DNA from 3 places in the Sulfurovum zhangzhouensis genome. Region 2 is predicted to be linked to each of the others. Evidence: riboswitches for the same ligand, from Rfam matches in the RefSeq annotation. Region 2 holds a riboswitch; each other region holds the start of a gene.
What was found. A riboswitch is a leader RNA that binds a small molecule or an ion and turns the genes downstream of it on or off. The one in region 2 is predicted to bind cyclic di-GMP.
Positions count from the first base shown of each region.

Region 1: it holds a riboswitch for cyclic di-GMP, as region 2 does, so the genes downstream of both, PGH07_RS03510 (DUF6701 domain-containing protein) here and PGH07_RS07675 (hypothetical protein) in region 2, are expected to answer to the same signal.
Region 3: it holds a riboswitch for cyclic di-GMP, as region 2 does, so the genes downstream of both, PGH07_RS03930 (Ig-like domain-containing protein) here and PGH07_RS07675 (hypothetical protein) in region 2, are expected to answer to the same signal.

Region 1 is NZ_JAQIBD010000001.1:650,573-658,422, reverse strand. Features, by position in the region: gene PGH07_RS03510 (DUF6701 domain-containing protein) at 1-3,379, opposite strand, end outside; cyclic di-GMP riboswitch class I at 3,489-3,563, opposite strand; gene PGH07_RS03505 (outer membrane protein assembly factor BamD) at 3,699-4,352, shown strand; gene lon (endopeptidase La) at 4,489-6,909, shown strand; gene PGH07_RS03495 (response regulator) at 6,975-7,340, opposite strand; gene PGH07_RS03490 (hybrid sensor histidine kinase/response regulator) at 7,346-7,850, opposite strand, start outside.
Region 2 is NZ_JAQIBD010000002.1:494,126-501,975, reverse strand. Features, by position in the region: gene PGH07_RS07685 (DUF3147 family protein) at 1-309, shown strand, start outside; gene PGH07_RS07680 (SHOCT domain-containing protein) at 377-577, opposite strand; cyclic di-GMP riboswitch class I at 748-822, shown strand; gene PGH07_RS07675 (hypothetical protein) at 1,260-1,796, shown strand; gene PGH07_RS07670 (efflux RND transporter periplasmic adaptor subunit) at 2,017-2,724, shown strand; gene PGH07_RS07665 (molybdopterin-dependent oxidoreductase) at 2,724-4,508, shown strand; gene PGH07_RS07660 (mechanosensitive ion channel family protein) at 4,561-6,405, opposite strand; gene PGH07_RS07655 (aspartate aminotransferase family protein) at 6,598-7,788, shown strand; gene PGH07_RS07650 (TolC family protein) at 7,788-7,850, shown strand, end outside.
Region 3 is NZ_JAQIBD010000001.1:747,714-755,563, reverse strand. Features, by position in the region: gene PGH07_RS03935 (ABC transporter substrate-binding protein) at 1-1,896, opposite strand, end outside; cyclic di-GMP riboswitch class I at 2,056-2,162, shown strand; gene PGH07_RS03930 (Ig-like domain-containing protein) at 2,194-7,850, shown strand, end outside.

The DNA of each region.
Region 1 (7,850 bases), on a different contig from region 2:
GTGCATTTGTATCGATGTTTACATCCGTATCCACGGTAGCTGTACCGCTACCCAATGCAACAGTAGGCGGATTTTCTAGCGTAATATTCCCATCACCCAATGTTACATTATGATCAAGCGAAAGCCACCAATTACTTAAGTCTGTTTGTCCTGTAAGCTGTATAGTGTTTGGGAAGAATGTACAAGTCGGGAATTGATCACAGTACACTAGCATAGTGATCGGTGTGGTGGCAACTGTACCTTCAACATCATAAAAGTCCTGAGAAGACTTTGCACGGCCATAGTAGAAAGTAGCATTGCGATCATCATTTTCCACACCGTTTCCTGTGATGATAGCAGTATTCCCGGTTGTACTGGTATAGGTAGAGGCTACAGAGATATTGACATCACTTTCCGGTACTCTGAACGGATTGACCGGTTGATTATTATCCCGCGCATAGTTGAATAACAAGCGTTGACTTGTATTACTCTCGTCCCAAGTGATGTTATGTGTACCGTTGGCATCATCCCCACCAAATCCGAGAAGTTGTTCTGTTGGAATATCATGTATCACAAGATCATTATCTAATGGGTGGTTGTTTGAAAGTGCCGGATTCCACTCGGTAACATTGAGGTCAACACGTACAGGATTTTCATAGAATAGACTTCCCTGTCTGAAGTTCTGAGTTACATCACCATCTGCATTGATCGCACTAATCGTCACATCAGTAGGTGCAGACATATTTAGATCATTGGACAGGTAGGTGAAGTTACTGTCTCTATGATTTCTTAAAACGATATTATCTACTTTGAAAGAATCGGGAATAAAGGTTACCTGGTCATACGTACAGATATATGTATGGGCATGACTGGTATTACAATCCATTGGAGTATCATCATTATCTATTGCTGCCCATTCCTTATCATAAATATTAAGCTCAATGGTTCCTACATCTGTGTATTTAACACTTACTGATTCATCCGGCATACCGGGAGTGGTAGTTGGTCCAAATGGGCTTAGACTTGAAAGACCTCCGACCATAAAAGCCAGTTGAGTAATATTTACATCGGAAGTTCCGGCTAAAACCCCTGCTGTATCAGGGAGTCCGTTTTTAAAATAACGTATTACGTCAGAGTCAAGATCACTATTGTAGTTGTGGCTTTGCACAGTATAGCCTGAAACTACTGTACTTGTAGGAATAGATGAACCGTTTGGATAGATACCGTCTACCGGATATTTTGCGGTTAACGAGAGACTATAAGGTTTTGCCGATCTTAGCAGATCCGGTGCATCAGGATCTGTCATACCGATCTCCATACGATCCGGGCGGATGGCAAAATTGTCTGTGGTACATGAAGGCTGGATGTTAAACGTACACATATAACATCCGAGTTCATTGACATAGATACCGTCAGTTGTCGGGTCAAATGAAGGATCGCCTGGATCAGCATATCCACCATTATCTGATAGACACGGTTTCCCCCCATCCATACCACAGCGGTCCCATGCATCTTGACCAAAGGCAGTTTTATACTGTACTTCGGAGTTAACACACTGTGCGAGTCTTGCAAAGTTACCTGTTGTACTACTGTTCGCCAGACAGTTCTGTCCTTCAATACTCAATGAGTTTGGATCAACAAAGATCAATTGCATTCTGGAAATTTTTGAAACTTCGGCCGGTACGATCATCTGTCCTTGTGAAGAGTAAAAGCCCGACGGTACTTCGATGACCAGTTGCTGCCCGCTATTTGGATCTATGATGTTATCCAGTGCCAGTGAACATGTATTATTTGACATATACGGAACAATAGTATACGGAATGCCGGTATCGGTCAGATAAGGTATTGCTACACCTTCTTTGCTAAGGTGTACTCCAATGACATCCCTGCTTGGTGCACCTGCAGTCATTGTTTGGATAAACTTAAGTGAACCGTCAGTATCTGAGGTGTACATATTGTATGTAAGAGCATTGCCGGCATCGATTGGTGTATCGATCAGGTCTGCTTTTGTCGTGATCTCGACTCCCCCTTCACTCGTTCCGTTACACTCATAAATACGGCCTGTATGATGAAAACCTAATTCGGTGATGTAGTCACCAAACATAGCAATACCATCTATCCTAGGGGTATTATACGTCTTCTTGTCCTTTAATAATATTTGAACATTATTTACTAGGTTTTTATTAATATCAACGGCATATCCTTCAGTATAAGATCCATAATCATTTACGTTGGTAATATCGTTACATTCACCTGATGATCCCCCTCCTGATGTTGTAGCAGAATACTCACATGAACCACCTTTTGTCTCAGGCGCGTACATTTTATAGACTTTGATATCACTCAGTATCGTAGTTGCATTGTACTCTCTGACCAATACGTAGGCTTCACAGTCGTTTCCATAGTAGAAGTTACCTTTCATTTCACAGCTAGCATTATAATCTGAATTAAGGATCTCAGTTCGTTCTGTGTAACAGAGGTGTTCAGCGGTACCAACTTCATTGGTAATGAATGTAGTTTCCGTATCTATATTGTTGGTTGGATCAACATCAGGCAGTGAGCTGTTAACCTCTATAGTATTTATGATTGTTCCATTCTTATCAGGAGCACGTACATGGAAATTGAAGATAGAAACATCCCCCGGGCGAAGCACATTATCGAAAGTACATGTGATTACCCCTCCTACTTCACCCGTTGTATCATTGTTCTCATCCATACAAGTCCAATCGGTTGTAAGACCGTTTATCATATCAAGATTGGCTTTCATACGATCAGGAAGTGTATCGGTAAGATTTATATCTGTTACATTTTGATCTCCGATATTACTAACACTGATCGTATAGTAAAAAGGATCATAAATCAGTGCCTCTTGTACATTTGCTACTTTTGTTACTTTTAAGTCATTACCGACAGATGGGACATTTGGGGTAAAAACAGCAGAGATATCATAGGTATTAGCAACATTATCGCTATCTCCCTCTAAGAAAATGATATATCTTCCTGTTAATGTTGATGGGATCGTAAAAACTTTTGATGCATTGTTCCCTATATATCCTACCTTTGAAGATGGGCATAGAGGTGATGTAAGTGCAGAGTAGTTCAAAAGTTTATTTGTATGATTATTGACAGTCACTTGTAATGTCCCGTTTGCCGGAACATCGAAGGAGAAATAATCTCTGTCACCTTCACTACTGGAGCCTATATCAGAACCCGTATAAATTCCAAATGCAAGTATCGGATCGGATGTTATACAGGAGTTATTCGGTTCTGTTTCTGCATATAAAACACCACTAAAAAGTATCAAAACGCTTGAGAATAAAGAAAAAATAGTTTGTCGGACTATACGAAAAGATACCAAAGTGAAAAAAAATCTTTTAAAAGTTTGGGCTAGATACTGCATAGAACCTCCTTTCCAACCACTACTTTTTATTATACTAAAAAATATAGTAAAAAGCTACAAAAAGAGACCAAACATAGCAAGTAGAGTCAAATGAGCATTTTTCTCTTTACTCTGCAACCCGGCTATCTGCATGAGACCCGTGGCTTTCCGTCCCTACCTCGCAATAGGTTTGGCCATTATAGATAGTTAAATCATGGCATAAGGTTACTTAATTCTTTCTAACGTAAAAAGTCTGATTTGTAGCAAAGCTAATACGATTTTTACATATTTTGAGCTATGATATTGAGAGTTAAAGAACTTAGACAGGGAGTGGCCGTATATGTTACAGATGATTAGAACAATAGGTGTAGGGATGTTTTTATCCTTTTTATTAGTAGGGTGTGGAAACGATGAAAGTACGGTTGAAGAGTTTAATAAACCTGCACTTTACTGGTATCAGAAGATAGCAAAGAATATCTCCGGGGGATACTTGGATAAAGCTGATGCCTATTATATTTCTCTCAAAAGCGAACATATGCGCTCTCCTATGATGCCTGCTGCAATCATTATGTTGGCACATGCTCATATGAGCAAAGAGGAGTATCTGCTCGCAAACTTTTACCTGGATGAATATAATAAACGATATGGTGCAGGAAGCAATCGTGAGTATATAGAGTTTTTGAAAATAAAAGCCTCTTTTTTGGGGATCAAGGATGTTTATAAAGATCAAAAGTTGATCGAAGATACCGTTACAAATGCCAAGACGTTTATCAACCGTTACCCGGGATCTGAATATCAGCCTTTAGTAAACACGATGTTGGTTAGGCTCTATATGACACAATATCTTCTGAATGAAAATATCGCTGCACTGTATGATCGTACGGGAAAAGATGAAGCTGCAAAAATATACAGAGATAAAAATAAAGGTTCAGTAGTTCAGCAAAGTGATATTACACCGCCTGAACAGGGGATTATAGGTGCTGTATTTGATTGACCTTTCAGTCGGTTGAAAACGGTTAATCTTTTTTCGGTACCCTAGAAGGGAATATCATAAACAAAAAATTATTTGATATAGTCTATGTTTATTAAAATAGACAGAATTTTATAGATAGAACAAAGGAAATATAAGTATGCAATTAAGTGATTATGAAGCATTTCCCACACAGCTGCCGGTAGTTGTAGAAGATGAGCTTTTTTTGTATCCTTTTATGATCAGCCCAATTTTTCTGAGCAATCAAAAAGATATCGATGCAGCTACTATGGCAATGGAAAACAATTCATTACTCTTTGTGACCTCTTCTATAAGCGGGAAAGAAGGTGAAAGAGGTTTTGATGCGATGTATAAAGTAGGGGTGGTAGGTTCCATCATGCGTAAAGTCCATCTGCCTGACGGAAGAGTCAAGATTCTCTTTCAAGGACTTTCACGTGCTAAGATCGTTGAAGCCGTTGAAGGAGAAATTAATGAAGCAATGATAGATACTGTCGAGCTTGAACCCTATAATGAGCTGAAAACAAATGCACTAATGGATATCCTTCGCGGTAAGATCAAGAAGCTTTCTTCTCTTAACAGTAATATCCCAGCTGATCTTTTACGTACTATTGAAGAGAATGATGAGCCTAACCGTATCGCAGATCTTGTGTCCTCGATGTTAAAATTGGATAAAGAGGTAGCTTACAAACTCTATATCGAACTGAATATTGAAAAACGTTTGCTTGCACTTATTGATGTCATTACTTCTGAGATCGAAGCGGCAAAAATTCAAAAAGAAATACGTACAAAAGTACACAGTAAGATCGAACAGACCAACAAAGAGTATTTTCTTAAAGAACAGCTCAAAGAGATACAGCATGAGCTTGGTATTGATACTCAGCGAGAAGAAGAGATCTCGAATTTTAGAGAAAAGATCGAAGCATTAAAGCCTCACATGCATGAAGATGCTTTTAAAGAGATCAGTAAACAGTTAGAGCGTTTTGCTCGTATGCACCCTGAATCTGCAGATGCAAACGTACTACAAACTTATTTGGAATGGGTCCTTGATCTGCCGTTTGGAAAATTTACGAAGCAGAACCTTAGTGTAGAAAAAGTTGCTCAAGAACTTGATAAAGATCACTATTCCTTGGAAAAACCAAAAGAGCGTATCGTAGAGTTTTTCTCTGTACGAGAGCTGGCATCGTTAAGAGGACTGAAGCAAAAAGAGACCAATGGAGCAATACTCTGTTTTGCAGGACCTCCGGGTGTAGGAAAAACTTCATTGGCAAACTCAATTGCTACGGCCCTTGGAAGACCTTTGGTGCGTATTGCATTGGGTGGATTGGAAGATGTGAATGAACTAAGAGGCCACAGACGTACTTACGTAGGGGCAATGCCAGGGCGTTTGGTACAAGGTCTGATAGAGGGTAAAAGTATGGATCCGGTGATCGTACTGGACGAGATTGATAAAGTAGGGCGTAGTATGAGGGGTGACCCAACTGCCGCACTGCTTGAGATTCTTGACCCTGAACAGAATGTTAAGTATCGTGATTACTATCTAAACTTTAATATTGATCTAAGTAAAGCGATTTTTATTGCCACGGCAAATGAGGTAGGACGTATACCTGCGCCATTACGTGACAGGATGGAGTTTATTGGATTGAACTCCTATACACCAAGAGAAAAATTTGAAATTGCTAGACGGTATCTCATCCCTCAGGAAACCAAAAAACATGCTCTTAGAACTAGTGAAGTATCTATCAGTGATAAAGCGCTTAAAGTCCTTATCAGTGATTATACTAGAGAAGCTGGGGTGAGAAATTTACGAAGACGTATTGCGGACCTTATGCGTAAGAGTGCAAGAAGGTTACTTGAAGATCGTAGTTTGAACAAGATATCGATCACTAAGAAAAATCTTGAGAAGTTCACTGACAAAAAAGTATTTGAAATTTCACCTGTACACCCTGAACCACAAGTCGGTGTTGTCAATGGATTAGCATGGACAGCTGTCGGCGGGGATGTCTTAACCGTTGAAGCGATAAAAATCAAAGGAAAAGGCGGATTACAGCTTACTGGAAAACTTGGTGATGTAATGAAAGAATCGGTACGTATTGCTCATTCTGTGGTTAAGATACTGATAGATGAGCATAAACTGCCGATCTCTCCATCAATTATACCTCATACAATAAATGAGAAAGAAGAACGTATAGAACTTGATGCCTCTGAAGTGTATAAACGATATGATCTGCATATCCACGTGCCTGAAGGTGCAACACCAAAAGATGGACCAAGTGCCGGTATCGCAATGGTATCTGCTATTGCATCCGTACTAAGTGAAAAAAAGATCGATAACAAAATAGCAATGACTGGTGAGGTTACTCTGACCGGTAATGTTTTGCCGATCGGTGGCCTTAAAGAGAAGTTGATTGCTGCATATACTGCAGGTGTGAAGCGTGCGCTAATCCCTCTTAAGAACTATGAAAGAGATATGGATGAAATACCTGAGGAAGTAATTGATGCAGTAAAGATCATTCCTGTTAAAACTATCGATGATGTACTTAAAGAGATATTTGTAGATTAAAAAGGAAGGAAGAGTTTACAGAGCTTGAAGCTCTGTAAAACATTAGAAAGGTGAAGCGGTGGTTCTTAAGACCACTGCTCCAATTTTGCACTGAGATCACCTTCTTTTACCGGTTTTCTCAGGAAGTCGTTCGCACCATTCTCAAATACTTCTGTTTTTCTTGTGTCATCTGTTGAGAGTACAATCACAGGAATATGAGAGTTAGTCATGTCTGCTCTAAATATCTTCAAGAATTCTACACCGTCTACCACAGGCATCATAATATCAAGCAGCACTACATTGATACTTGGATCTTTTTTGAGCTTATCCAAAGCATCAGAGCCATTTTCTGCTTCAATAGTCTCTATAACTTTTGGATTTTTCTTTAAAAGAGTTTGTAACAATTTTCTATTGATAAAGTCATCATCTACTATTAGTACTTTTAGTGCCATTTATATTATCCTCTATTCTCTTGAATGATACTTTCTATTTGTTCTTTCGAGTTTTGAGCTGTAATTATAGCTATATTATCAGAAATATTGCTTATTTCATCCGTAACCAAATCACTATCAGTAAAGACAATGTCATAATTTCCAGAAGCTAATTCTGTTTGTAAATTACTGAGATTATCAAGTACAACATACTCATATCCTAGGTTATCTAACACTTGTTTAAGAACTCTACCTTCTAGAAGGAACTTTTTGGCAATTAGAATCTTCTTACCGCTCACATCAGACATTAGCAGATCGATCATTGGAGACTCTTCAGCAGTCTCTTCATTGATTGCAACTTCTGAAACTGTTGAACTCTCAACTTCTTCAGTCTTAGCAACTGTCGGTGCACTCGCTATATCTTTTTTCTCTGAAACAGCTTTATGTGATAAGAACTTATTAAGAATATAAAGCAGCTCATCCGTTTCGATCGGTTTGGTGATATACTCATCCATACCCTCAGCAAGGAAT
Region 2 (7,850 bases):
ATCGTTGTGATCTCTGAAGTTGCCAAGAGAAGCAGTCTGGTAGGTGCTTTGCTCGCAGCTATACCGTTGGTTTCAATATTGGCTATGACATGGATGTATATAGATACAGACAGCAGTAAAAGTGCAGTTGAATTTTCCCAGAGGATCGTTTGGCTGATTGCACCATCGATGACACTTTTTTTAGTTTTCCCATTTATGATCCAAAAAGGTTTCGGATTTTTTATCAGTATGACTACCTCTATAGTATTGACGGTTTTTGCGTACTATAGTGTTATTTTTATCCTTGGCAAATTTGGGATTAAACTGTAGATTTGCTTTAACCCAACTTTTTATATCAAAGACAGAATGTCCGTCTTTGCATTGGGAGATCTCATTTCTAATCTTTTTTCAGAGTCTTTGATCTTTCCTCGTATTCCTCTTTATCTATTTCTCCTTTGGCATACCGATGATCAAGTATATCCTGCGCTGAAGAAGTGTCTCTTTTTTGTTTCTCTTTGAGAAAATAAAAAAGAATAATCAATAATATGATAGGTACTAACCATCCTCCCATTCCCCAACAATGACCAAATGGATACATATTATGTCCTTTTTGAGTTATTTTTATCTAGTGTAATGTATTTATGTGTATTTGTCGTGCAGTCATATTCATATAAATTGTAATGTTATCAATTTGTTACCAATTAAAGAAAAGATTTTATTTATAGTTTGTTATAATGAAATCCAATAAGTTGAAAAGGTTTTTAAATATTATTGTTGTGCCAAACTTGTTGTGAAGCAAGGACGGAAAGCCACGGGTCTCTTGCAGATAGCCGGGTTGCTTATAGTGAATACTTCATTCCTTCATTCCTTTCATGTTTCAGCAGGTTGTCTATAATCATATTTAATTCAAAGATATTTTTTATATCAAATTTTTAGTGAAGCTACTATAGAATGAAATGGACCTTTTAAAGTTTCCAGATCGCTAAAGTTGTTTTCATTAGTTGAATAATATACATAATTTATTTAAAGGATAAGTTTTGAAAAAATTTCATATTGTAGCAGGTGGGTTATTCTCAACTCTGTTAGGTTTTTCGTTAATCGGTTGTGGAGGAAGCTCCTCAGCAGTTCAAACAGCAACAATTAGTGGTAAAGTCCCAGGGACACTTATAGAAGTATTTTGTGAAGATGGTAGCTACTATTCTACAAATTCTGTTCAAGATGGTACAACTGAGCATCCATTTGCAATCGAAGTACCAGTTAACACTGACTGTCGTTTAGTAATGACAACCAATGAAAATGATCCTGATAATAAAGTAGTAACACAAATTGGAATTGTTACAGCTGATGGAAACACTACACTTTTCAGAGCAGAAGGTGATGTTGATCTTGGATTTGTAGATTTGGCTATGGAAAGAAATGCTAGTATTGATGTTGACGGTGATGGTGTTGTGGATCAGGTCTTGGAGCTAGAAGTAGAAAATGGTTTACTTTCAGTTGAGCTTGAGAATGATCCAATGGATAAAGATGGTGATGATATAATAGATATCTATGATAATGATGATGATAATGATGGGATTGTCGATGCAGAAGATCCAGATGATGATAATGATGGGATTATCGATGAAGAAGATGAAGATGAGATCAACGATTTAGATGGTGATGGTATTACAAATAATGCTGATGTGGATGATGACAACGATAGTTTAGATGATGATGAAGATGATGACGATGATAATGACGGAATAGATGATGATGAAGATGATGACGACGATAATGACGGTATCGTAGATGAAGAGGATGATGACGATACTATTTAATAGGGTTAAAATAATCAATTATTAAACTATATAGTCATATCAATACAATAATTATAAAAGTAGAGGTTAAAACGATTTTTTCGTTTTATTCTACTTTTATAAAAAAACTTAACTTTCTTTACTCCTGATAACACAACCCGGTAAAATTTACCTTTTATTTTCTTAGTCATCTATCAATTAACGCTATTTCGATATAATCAACCCAAAAAGAGATATAAAGATGAGAGTACTGTTATTATTGATTTTTCCGTTATTTGTATTTGCAAAAGTACATTATGCAAAACTAGAGCCTTATGAATCCGTCACATTGAAGTCTGCAGTTAGTGCGTTGGTAATGGATGTTGACCTTGATGCTGAAGGGAGTGTAGTGGATCAAAAACGTGTTATTTATTTGGATGACCGTTTGGATAAAATTAACTTGAAAACATCAAATGAAAATCTTCTTATTCTTCAAGAAACTTTAAAACGAAAAGAGTCATATTTTCATCGCATAAATAAGTTGTCAACAGCATCTGCGGCCCAAAAAGATGATGCTTTTTACAGTTTTGCTTCTGCAAAAACACAGTATTTGGATATGCAGTATAAGATTGCCCAGCTGGAAGATAGTATCGAAAAAAAATCCATTATTCTGAACCATAAGTATCTGTATGAAATTATGGTTCGTAAAGGTGATTATGTTACTCCGGGTTCACCTTTGGCAAAGGTAGTAGATGCGAGCAGGGCAAAGCTCGTACTCTATTTAGATCCCGAAGAGTTGGAAGGTATTGAACAAAAAGCGGTTTATCTTGACGGCGAAAAAAGCGAATATAAAGTCGATAAGGTATGGAAAGTTGCTGATGAGAAGTTTATCTCCTCATATCGTGCAGAGATCTATTTGGATGCACCTGAGGGCTCATTCTCCAAGCTCGTCAAAGTGGAGCTTAAATAATGTCAGAGAAGACCGCATGTGGGCTTGACTGTTATGATGCGTGTAATATCATCTACGAAGATGGTAAGATGCATGGTGATGCGAATCATCCTGCCGGTAATGGAGCACTTTGTGCAGTACTCAACAAATATATGGATGAGACTGAGCGTATCAGTAAGCCTAGAGTAGATGGCAAAGAGGTGAGTCTGGAGGAGGCATTGGCCGCAGTAGCCGAGGCTTTTAACAAAGAAAAAAGTCTGCTTTGGAGAGGTTCAGGTAATGTGGGTGTTATGCAGGAAGTTACCGACCTTTTTATGGAACAGATCGGAGGCTACCTGACTAAAGGAAGCCTGTGTGACGGTGCAGGAGCCGCAGGAATAGAAGAGGGAAGAGGAATCAATAAGACACTACCTCTTGAGCAGATTCAGAAGTCTGAAGTAGTGGTTGTCTGGGGTCGAAACCTCACTGTGACCAATTCTCATCTCATGCCTTACCTTGAGGGTAAAAAGCTTATCGTGATCGATCCTGTACGTACAGAGATCGCAAAGAAAGCAGATGTCTTTTTACAGGTTGCTCCACGTACAGATTACTATATTGCGATCATGTTATCCCGTTTTATCTTTATGGAAGACAGTGAAAATAAAGAATGGATGGAAGAGTTTGCACCTGGCTTCGAAGACTATTATGACTATACAAGAGAGCATCGTATCAAGGCGATCTTAAAGTATATTGATCTTGATCTTGGAGATTTTGGACGAGTACTGAACTATCTGCGTGATAGAAAAGTGGTATTCCTTGTCGGTGCCGGGGTACAGAAGTACTCGACTGGTTCTTATACGCTGCATGCAATAGATTCACTTGCCGCAGTTTTAGGGTTATTTGGCCGTGAAGGGTGCGGTGTAAGTTACCTAGGGGATAGTAAGCTGGGATTTAAGAATCCCTTTGAGACAACCTGCAAGCGTGTAAGTAAAGTAGATACTGAGTTTAGTGATTTTGACACAGTATTGGTACAGGGAGGAAACCCGGCTGCTTCAATGCCTGATACAAACAGGGTGGTAGAAGAGCTGGAGGGTGTAGAGAATCTTATCTACTTTGGTCTACATGAGAATGAGACATCAAAAATGGCTCGTATTGTTATCCCTGCTAAAACATTCTATGAAAAAGAGGATGTTAGGCTTAGTTACGGTCATCAGTATGTTACTGCCATGAAGAAGATCACGGAGTCTGATATCGGTATCAGCGAGTATGACTTTACCAAGTACCTCTTTGATACATTTGATTTGAGTGGACTTGAGAGTGAAGAGTACTATATTAATGCATGGCTCTCACAATGTGAAGAACTTAACGGTGAACTGGTAAGTCCGGCTTATGAAGCGTTACCTTATAGTGATGGCTTTGGCGATGATGGTGAAGATGAGTTTGAGTTCATTGAAGACTTTAACGATGATTTTGTCAATACAAAACGTTTTACCAAGTACAGAAAAGAGAGTCAGAACAAACCAAAAGATGAGACACTTTGGCTGCTCTCGCCAAAGTCGAAAAAGTCCATCAATACACAGTTCCTTAGAGACAATAAAATACAGCTTAATCCGGTACTTGGATTTAAAGACGGTGAGAAGGTGAAAGTAAGTTCTGAGCATGGAGAATATATCTTTGAAGTGCAATGTTCTGAATATATGAGAGCAGACTGCGCACTGATCACCAACAATACGATCGGTATTAACTACCTGACACCATCGATCATCAGTGATGAGGGAGAGAGTGCTTGTTATCAGGAAGTAAAGGTGAAAATAGAGAGAGCTTGATCATAGAAATACAGTTCATTAAAGACTGATTAGATTATAGTTTTATTCCATCCTACGATTTGACATGGTATGCCATATTCCCTATTTTCGGTCTTTGGGAGGGTTTTCGTACTCCCAAATGTACATCCAGCTGTGGCAGTGGCATATTAATACCGTTAGCCTGTAACGTCTCATAGATTAGGATGAGCAGGTTGGAACGGGTTGAGGGTCTGATCCCTTCGATCCATACCAGTAGTTCCAGTTCAATAAAGCTTTCGCCGACTGTTTGCATCCATACATTGGGTTTTTTGCGAGGGATATCGCGGATCAGTTTGATCTTACTCTCCATGACGGCTGTGGTGATGAGTGAACTAATCTTTTTGATATCGCTTCCATAAGGTACTTTGAAAGGGACGTAGATTCTTCGTATCCTGTCCTCCATCGTCAGGTTAATCACTTGGCTGTCAATGAGCTCGCTGTTTGGAATAACGATATCAATATTGTCGATTGTACGAAGGTGAGTCGCTCTGTAGCCTATATCCATCACTTTACCTGTAAGGTCTCCTTTGATAGTGATATAATCTCCTGTTTTGATGTATTTTTCACTCAATAATACCATTCCTGAAATCATGCTGGAGACGATGCTTCTGAGTGCAAAGCCCAAACCGATAGAGAGTGCACCTGCAATGACAGCGAGATGTGTGATACTTAGACCTATGCTTCCCAATGCAATAACAAAAGCGGCAAAAAGGATCAATGTTACTCCGAGATTTGCAATGATCTTGATGGAGACAGCTTTGGTCTCTTTACGCTTTTTATGGAGCATGATAAAGAGACGGAAGTAGATTCTGGCAATGATAAATCCTATCAGTAGAATCCCAAGCAGTTTGAGAATACTCAGAAAACTGATCGGTGTTTCATCTAGCACAACAAAAGGTTTTTGGAAAGATTCGTAGAATTTCTCATAGCTTGAGAGTAGATTCTCCCTGAGTGACAGGACGTTATAGTTAATCGCCTCTTTGCTCTCTTTGCTCAGTCTCTCAAACTCTTCCAGCTTTGCATCCAGTAGTGTATCTTGATACGAGAGCTGTGAGAGAATACTGTGTATCTTTTTTTGTGATTGTAGGACTGATTTGAATACTTTTGTTTGAAAATAGTAGAACCCGGTAAGAAATTCTTTGTCCGCAAGCTTCAGTAGGACGTGATCCTTCTCTTTGGTCAGTTTTTCAATCTTTTCTGAAAGTTTTTTAGAGATGTGTTCCTGGGATAGAAGTTCACGTTCCTTGGTAAGGTTTGCAGCGATCAGCTTTTTGTTGATGTTTTCAAGCTCCTTTGCAACTTTGTCAACATTACTCTGTATCTTTTTGATGTCAAACTTGACTTTTGTTATCAGTAACGAGAGGGTATTCTCTCCCTCTTCTATAAATGGAGTCAGGCTTTTTACAGTCAGTTCGTCATGGCGGTGTTTGAGCTTATAGTATGCAAACTGAAGCTGGTAAAGCTGGAGGTTTTTATACTGGGGGTCTGTGACAGACTCAATGGATTTTTTAAGATATCCGAGCCTCTCCTGGGTAAATACCTGTATCTCTTCTAGCTTCTTCTTCTGTTCCACTGCTGATGAAAGCATTTCAAATAGTTTCAGAAATTCAGTTTCACTTACGGTTTCTTTTTCAAGCAGTGAAGCATCAAAAGTCTGAACCTGCGGCTCATTTATGATCAATAACTTGAGCTTTCCAAGCAGCACTTTTTCATTTTGGAGTCGTTCGGTCTCTTCATCATCCATCGGTGTAATATTGAAGAGTTTCTGTGAGAGCTGATCATAGTATATTAGAGTATTTTCACCCTCATAAAGCTTTGTATCGACAGGAATACACCAGAGCGTAATAGTCAAGATCAAAAAAGACCACAGAAGTTTCACGTATCAGCCTTTTGCTATAAATTTCTCTAGCATCATATCATACATTCGGGGAGATTTTTATTGATAAATATCGATAAATGTCAATAAATGATTAATCTTTTTGAGATATTAAAGCGTTGCCCTGAAGCATAAAGAGAGAAGCAAACTTTGCTATAATATGAGAAATTAAAATATCAAACGGAAAAACTGGAAATGACATTAGAAGAATTAGACAAAAAGTATGTGCTTCAAACTTATTCACGTGACTATACAAACTTTGTCAAAGGACAGGGTGCAACACTCTATGATGAGAATGGAAAAGATTATATAGACTTTGCTTCAGGTATCGCAGTAAACTCTGTAGGTCATAACCATCCGAAATTAGTTGAAGCTATCTGTAATCAGGCAAAGAATATCATCCATATCTCAAACCTTCAAGTGATAGAACCTCAGGCAAAACTGGCACAGAAGATGGTAGAGCTTAGTGGATACGATATGGGAGTATTCTTTGCCAATTCGGGGGCAGAAGCGAACGAAGGAGCGATCAAACTCGCTCGTAAATATGGTGGAACAAAGTTTGAAAATAAACGTTACAAAGTGATCACGCTTGAACACTCATTTCACGGCCGTACGATCACTACAGTGAAGGCAACAGGTCAGGAGAGTTTTCATACACCAAACTTCTCACCGTATCCGGAAGGTTTCAGTTATGAGAAGAGTATCGATGATGTCTATAAAGCGATCGATGACGAGACTGTAGCTGTACTTATCGAACTGGTCCAGGGAGAAGGCGGTGTTCAGCCATTTGAAAAAGAGGAGATCCAAAAACTTGCTGCACACCTCAAAGAGAAAGGAATCTTACTTATTGTAGATGAAGTACAGACAGGGGTTTACCGTACCGGTGAGTTTCTTGCATCCAACCTTTACGGGATTGAACCTGATATCATCACGCTTGCAAAAGGGCTTGGCGGAGGCGTACCGATTGGTGCAGTGATGACTAAGCACAAAGATGTTTTGGTCGCAGGTGATCACGGAAGTACTTTTGGAGGAAACTATCTAAGTACGGCTGCAGGACTTGCTGTACTAGAGATCCTTTCAGAGTATTACGAGAGTGGTGCTGTAGGTGAGGCTTTGCTTTACTTTGAAGAGAAGCTTCAAGATATTGCCAAGCGTCATCCTAACCTTTTTGAAAAAGAGGTAGGTATCGGTCTGATGAGAGGACTACGTGCGAAATCTGCTGATATTCAGGTAGCAGTCATTAAAGGTGCAATGAAAGAGGGATTGGTGATCTTGAAAGCAGGGCGTAATACAGTTCGTTTCCTTCCTAGTATTACGATTACAAAAGAAGAGATGGATGAAGGATTCAAACGTTTGGAATCTGCACTTGGGAAGGTAGAAGCGTAATGAAAACAAGCATAATGAGAACACTGTTACTGGCTGTGGGAGTATCGATGCTCTCTTATGCA
Region 3 (7,850 bases), on a different contig from region 2:
AATACCGATTCTAGATGAGATCAACCCAAAATATTCGGCGCTCATTCCTATATGCTTCCCTTTTTCCATTTTCTCGAACGGTAACCAGTTTGGATCGACACAAAGTGTCAATGATTTTTTCTCTTTGAGGTACTCTGCTTCATGTTTGCTCAATGAAATAAATGTATTTTTTCTGATGATTGCCAACTCTTCTGTACTTAAGTTGATATCATAAGGATTTGTAGTCTGTATCGTAGAACGTATCAGTCTATTATTGATACTTAATAACTCTTCTTGTGTTACAGACCGGATGGCTTTGTCGAGTATCTGGCGAAGGATAGGATAATCATCCCGTATTAGTCCATAGATATCAAAACCATCATCATTGATACCTGTAATCTCGATCTGATGAAACTGGTAGTTATCTCTTATCATATAGTCAAGTACGACCAGGTTGTCAACAACGGCATCGGCTTTTTGCTCACTGACCTTATAGAGTGCTTCATCGATACTGTTGGTATACAGAAGATTCATTGTAGGAAAATTTTCTTTGATGTACTCTGAAGCAGTACTTCCTTTTGCTACAGCAATCGTTTTATCTTTAAGACTCTCTAAGGTATAGAATCGGTTTTCTCTATGGGATACAATGGACAAGCTTGCCTGCATGAGAGGTCCGGCAAAGAGGGCATAGTTTGTTCTCTCAAGTGTTTTCCCGCTCCCATAGATCATATCGATCTCTTTGCGTTTCAATGCATCAAGAACATACTGGAAATTGACACCGTCACCTATTTTTACAAATTCGAACTTAAGACCGGTACGTTGTTCTATCAACTTGTAGTACTCATGAAATATACCGCTGTATGTTTCTCCCGTAATCGAAGAAAAGGGCTTCCATGATACAGCGCTGCAACGAATGATGGGATGTGATTCAATAAATGCTGACTCAGTAGGTGTCAGGTTGATCTTGTGAGGTTTGAGATTAAAGATAAAACCATCAAGGTCCCAATCAGGAGTGACCATCCCAAGCTGTACGTAGAGATCGGTGTTGAGTTTGATTAGTTCAGGTACGATAGCTCCAATGCTAAAGAGCTCCTTTTTGATGAGGTTTTCAGTGATTTTGGCTTCATAGAGCAGTGCTTCTTTTGATTTGGCTTTGGAATATTTTTCATAGATGAGATCAATGATCTCTTCCTTATGATTGAGTGCATACTTCCAGCCTTTACGTGTAGCATTGATGAATCTTTGTGTCCTATGTGGATGTTGTGTGGCTTCCTTCTCGCTGGTAAAGAGCTCAACATCATAAGAGTAAATACCATACTCAGCAGGGTTGAAGATCTTGTAAGATACCTGTTTTTGATCAAGAAAAAAAGGTTCATTTGAAATAAAGGCAGTTATAGCATCGACTTCACCGTTTTTAAATGCGTTGATATCATAACTGTGAGGTATCACCGTGATATCATCCGGCTTTAGGTTGTGTAACTGTAGCATAGCAGCAAGACTTGATTGAGTTAACTCACCTGTTGTTCCCATGATTTGTTTGTCTTTTAATGCTTCAATGCTTTGGATCTCCGGTCTTGTGATCAGGACAAGAGCATTTTGTTTAAAATAGGAAGCAAGCAGAACTACCTTTTTCCCGGCAAGACGATCAAGTATGAGTTGTGAAGAGGATATTCCATAGGTCGATACACCTTGCAATACATTTTCAACCGTATCGATACCAGGAGAATGCTCGTTGATCGTGACATCAAGTCCTGCCTCTTTATAGAAACCTTTCTCCTTGGCTGCGTAAAACCCTGCAAACTCAAACTGGTGTTTCCACTCAAACTGTACGGAAACTTTTTCAAGTGTTTGATCCTGAGCATTGGCGATAGTTATTAGAGATAAAAGTAAAAGAAAGAGTAATCGGAACAGATACACAAAAGCTCACTTTGTTTTAGAAAAATCATAGCAAAAAAATGTAAATTTCCCCGTTATATTAAAAAAATCTATTTTTATGATATATTTTTAAAACTGTGACATTTCGGCAACATTCTACTGTTATACTTGCGCGTTATTTTAGTCACTACAGGAGAGGAATATTGTCAAAGCCAAACTATTCGTGAGGATAGGACGGAAAGCCACGGGTCTATATATCAGAGCGTTAAAGTAGCTTCTTTATCATCTTAGACAGCCGGGTTACCAATAAATTATACATCTGTAATTTAAGGGAGACCCATGTCATTACTCAATCGTTTTTTTGTATTTGTATTTATACTTTTTTCAATACAGCTGAATGCTGATCCTTATCCTCCTGCCTGGGGGACAAACGGGGATGGTGCGGCAGTCCACTTCAAGCCTGCACCATGGCCGCAAAAGAACGAATGGAAACCTTATAGCCGTTTTGGTGAGAGCATTAATGATCCACGTACAGGCGACACTTCCAATGGTGGTACACGTCCTCAAAACTATGTAAATATCGCTTCATCGTGTACAGACAAGGCTGAACCAAGTATCTACTACTATCTCTATAAAGATCCTACTGATCCTGCAAATGATGTCATTATGTTTCGTTGGAGGGTGGAACAAATAGCCAATACCTATGCCACAGGACCGAACGCAGGAGCATATAGTAATGTAGATCCTTGGGGATCAGCGTTATGGACAGTATTTTTCGATATAGACGGAGATGGGTATCGTGATATTGCGGCACATCTGGATGGATCATCCGGTGCCCCTGGCGTAGCGATAGATAGAATTTTTGGTATTTATGGCAATATTCCTACCCAGTCAATTGATTATATAAATGATCCTGAAAATATCAAACTATTGGGACATAATCCAACTGCCTTTACTGATGGTTCAACTATATTGAATTTCGATGGAAATGCTGCTAATCCAACAACAGACTGGAGTACAATTATTGCAGCACCTGATACGAAAAAGGTGTGGGACTATGGGACTACACGCTCTTCGTATAATCAAGATTCTCCATGTCAAGAGTACTATATCGACTATCAGATTCCTATGTCTATGATAGATGCTTCCAGCTATGGAGGACCAAAGCTTGAAAGAGATACTCCTATCTCTATGCTTTTTTGTACGGCAAACAGCTTGAACAATCCATTCCAAAAAGATTGTGCTATCAATAACGATTGGATAGCTGATCCCAATAAACCCGGACCATTTGGCGACTATATCAGTTTCAGTAAGGAAGAACCATACGAGCAGCCTATTGTGGATGATATAGGGGCAAGCGGGTGTAATCCGACAGTTTTGACTGCGAAAGTAAAAGATGTTATTGCTATTGTTGATGGAGAGGCTATATCATCGGTAAGTGATGTAATATTTTTCTATTATAGAGATGACAATGGTGATGGTGTAGCCAATGATGGAAATGAGTGGACACAGATAGCAGCTCCTGCAATACGAACAAGCTTTACAGACTGGATGGTAAACTGGGACTCTACAGAGCTATTTAAAGGGCAATACCTTATAGGGGTACAGGCAATCGATAATCCTACAATAGTAGATGATGATATGAATGCCAGTGCCAAAATCAATCGTACGTTCTCATATCTTTCTGAAGCAGAAGTAAACGCATCTATCCTGGCTGCGGGGGCAACTTATACCGATGGAAATGAGATTTGGCATGCAAATCCGGATATCACTGGTGTCAAGAGTATATCGCTTGCAGTCAATACCTGTGGTGTTGCACCTACGATTGAAAAATACGCATCTATAGAAAATCTTCTTGCAGGTGAGGATGTTAACTTTACGATTGATATCAATAACTCTACAGGTTTTGATCTTTATGTCTCACAAATTTCAGATGTGCTTCCAAACGGCTTTAGTTATAAAAGCCTAGTCAGTCTTGAGCATAACGGAGCACCTATTACTACAAGTTCTGCTCCTCTAGCAGGAGAGACAGGAACAATAAGCTGGTCTTTTGATGAGATCGTTCCAGACGGTGGTCAAATCAAACTTATATTTACTGCACAAGCAACAACTACATCAGGATCATATACAAATACTGCATATGCACAAACCAGCTATGGGACAATCTTGAGTGATCCTATACCTATACACGTGGATGGTGCGAGGATTTCCCTCTCTAAAACACCTAGCAGCTATTTTGTCGCACCCGGTGAAAGTCTTGTATATACTTTAGGATATGCCAATGACTCTAGTATCGTGGTGACGGGTACAGAGCTTAACGACACTTTGCCTATAGGTGTGAGTTGTAATACCTACTCGATTAATGGGGGAGCCGCAATAGACTGTTCCGGTATGGGTAATACTATCAATATACCTCTAGGTATCCTGGGTGCATTTGAAAGCGGATCGGTTGAGATGAATGTTACCGTAGATATCTCATACAGCTCTACAACTCTGCTTAATAGTGCAATACTTACCGTCACTGCGCCGGATGGATCTGATGTCAATAAAACTGCAGAGAGCAAGATCGGTGTAGATATACCTATCGCAGCATTTACTCTAGAAAAAACTTCTGATATAGACTTTGTTTCTTTAAATAATAATGTTGAATATACCTTAACGTATACAAATTACGGTGATGCTGATGCTATGGGAGTGATGCTTACTGATACTTTGCCTATAGGAATGACTTATATTTCATCGGTGCCTTCCGCAATAGACAATGGTGATGGAACATATACGTGGGATCTTGGAACGGTTGCAGCAGGCAGTAGCAGCAGTGTGACTATTATTACAGAGGCAACAGAAGATGCTCTGGTTACCGGTGTATTTACCGGTGAAAACCCAGCCAGAAACAATGCAGAGTTATCATGGAGCGGACCTGCAGGCGGTGGCTCTGTAGATGCTTATAAAGATGTAGGTATTGATAGTGAGACCTGTCAGGCATTTTATTATACGGATATTACCGGTGATGTTGGAAATGCAGGTACACAGTTATTGGCACAAAGTTCGATCATAAATGCATCGACCGAACACAACGTGACCTTTAGTACAAACAACGCTACTGAGCATGTTGGAACCTATTATATGGAACCTGTGGCATCCACTGCCATCAACAGCGCTGATTATACACGTTTTGAAATATTATTAAATTATACGTCATCTGTTGTTGCAAATGTTAATTTTACCGTGGCAGTGTATGATTATAACCCGGCTGATGGGACGACTATACTGATTCAGTCAGGACTGACTGCCGGTTCAAACGGAAATTCAAATAAAACGATCTTAATGAGTGTAACCAATCCATATACTATCCCGGCAGGACACCGTATACTTTGGGATATTAATGCGACATCATCAAAAGTTACAACGCTCTCTTTCAACGTCAATAATATGCAAAACAGATCACTTTTATGTAAGACAGCTCCAGCTGCTATGAGTATTTCCAAGACAGTTGACCTAGCCAATGTCACAGCAGGTATAGATACTGCTGTGACATATACGATCGACTACGCAAATATCAGTGGAACAGATGTGACCAACGTGATTATTACAGATATACTTCCGTCAAATGTTACGATCACAAGTTCTACACCTACCGTAACATCCTACGTTGGACAGGTAGCTACATTTGATATCGGTACAGTTGCCAGCGGTACAGGCGGTCAGGTCATTATCAATGCTGTCATTGGCGCTGCAGCAACAGGTACCCTGAGTAACTTTGTTGCTTTAAGCAGTGACAATGCAGAAGATGTAAATGATACAGCGATGACAAGTGTAGGTCCGCTTTCATCCATGGCACCGTCTCTTACAATAAGTAAAACGGTTGACAAAACATATGTGAGTGCAGGAGAGATACTTACTTATACATTGAAAGTTGTCAATACCGGTGGAGAAGCAACAGGTATCACAGTTACAGATACAATCCCCCAAAAGTCATATTTTGATTACGTGGATAGTTCGATTGCTGGAAGTACAGATGGTTCAGGGGTTGTAGTACCATCGGATATTAACACTCCTGATCTAAGCTGGGAGATCAGTAGTTTGGCTCAAGGAGAGGTAGCGACGCTGACTTATGAGATGAAGGCTTCTTCTTCAGGTGTACCAGTAGGGGTAACGATACTTGATAATACTGCGGTAATTTCTGATAATGAGTATTGTACAGCTACAAACGTATCTGGATGTACGAGTAATACGGTTAGTATTACGTTGAGCGGTAACCCTGTACTTAATATCTCTATTGTACCGGATTCCGATACGAAGTTTCCGGGTGAGACAATCACCTGTACGGTAGATTATAATAATACAGGTTCAGCAGATGCAAATAATACAAAGATAGTGATACCTGCGCCAAACTATACGATGATAGACCCTGCTTCACTACCTGCAGGTGTAAGTTTTGATGGTACGAACAATCAGATTATCTATGATCTGGATATTTTAGCATCAGGAGAAAGCGGTACATTTACCTTTGATGCGGTGATTGCTGAAACTATGCCTAGTGGTACGACCGATATTATGGCTGTGGCAACAATCTCTGCAAGCAATGCACTAAGTGATATAGATAATGCTAGAGTTACAGTAAATGCGGGTATAGATCTTACAGTTGATATCTCTGGCCCAGTAAGTGGTACTTATCCTATGGCGACGGTAGAACAGAATGTATCAGGGGCCACTACAATAACAATTGATGATACTGCAGGGTTCTCAACAGGAGATGTGATTAAGATAGGAGGGCTGTATACGGAAATCCTATCAATCACAGGATCGACTATAGAACTTGCTGATGCTGTTACCGTCAATACAGGAGATAGTATTATTGGTAGTGTCATCTACAATGTCGTATATCGCAATCATGGTGATTCTGATGCTACCGATACCAATTTGACAGTGAATATCCCGACAGGTATGGAGTACTATGCTTCAGAAATACCGGCAGATGCAAACCCTGCAGAAGGAAACAGTGGTAATGTGGTTTGGAATATCGGAACGGTAACTCCGGATCAGAGCGGTAGTTATCAGATCACTGTTTTCCCATCAACTAGAGGAAATTATACACTTACTACGCATATCGTAAGCAATGACACAGTTGACAATGCGGAAAGTAATAACAGTGATGAGATAACAACTGTATTTGGTGGGATCAAAGTCACAAAGAGTACATCAACACCGTTGGTTGTTCAACCGACAAGTGCTACTGAAAATGTCAATTATACGATTACTATTACCAATACATTGGATATCAATGTATCTGATGTAAATGTTACAGATATACTTCCAGCAGGATTTGTTTATCATGTTACAACAAATATCAATGGCAGCCTTTCCCCTGTAACAATAGATGCGACTTATCCTTCACAACCTATATGGAGCGGGATCAAAGTGCCAGCAAGTGGAATTGTGACAATAGAGTTTACAGCACAGATCGACAATACGGTTGGTGCTGCAACATACCAAAATGCTGTCTATGCTATAACTGGTGAGGCCAATATCTCTGTAACACAGTATGATGAACTAAGTAGTACTGCTGAAGATGTAACTGTTATTGACGGTGCAGATGGTTTGATAGAGGGATACATCTTTGAAGATACAAACAACAATCATGTTTATGATTTTGGAGATGTTCCTTTTGTTGGAGTAGAAGTAAATATCACTGATGATAGCAATAGTTCGAGATATTATACTGTGTTCACTGACTCCGATGGATATTTCTCTCGTACTGTAGAAGCAGGGAACTGGATCGTAGATTATGATACAAATGCTATAGATGCTGGTTTAACCTTATATAGTGGGCACTCTGATCCAACCACTGTGACTGTACCTGCAGGCGGATATGTAGAAGATTTGAATGCATACAGTACATTAGTTGCAAGTCCTGGCTTTACAGTAACTAAGACACAGACATCTGGAGCAAATCCGGTTACAGCAGCTGATCAGGTATTAGTATATGAGATCGT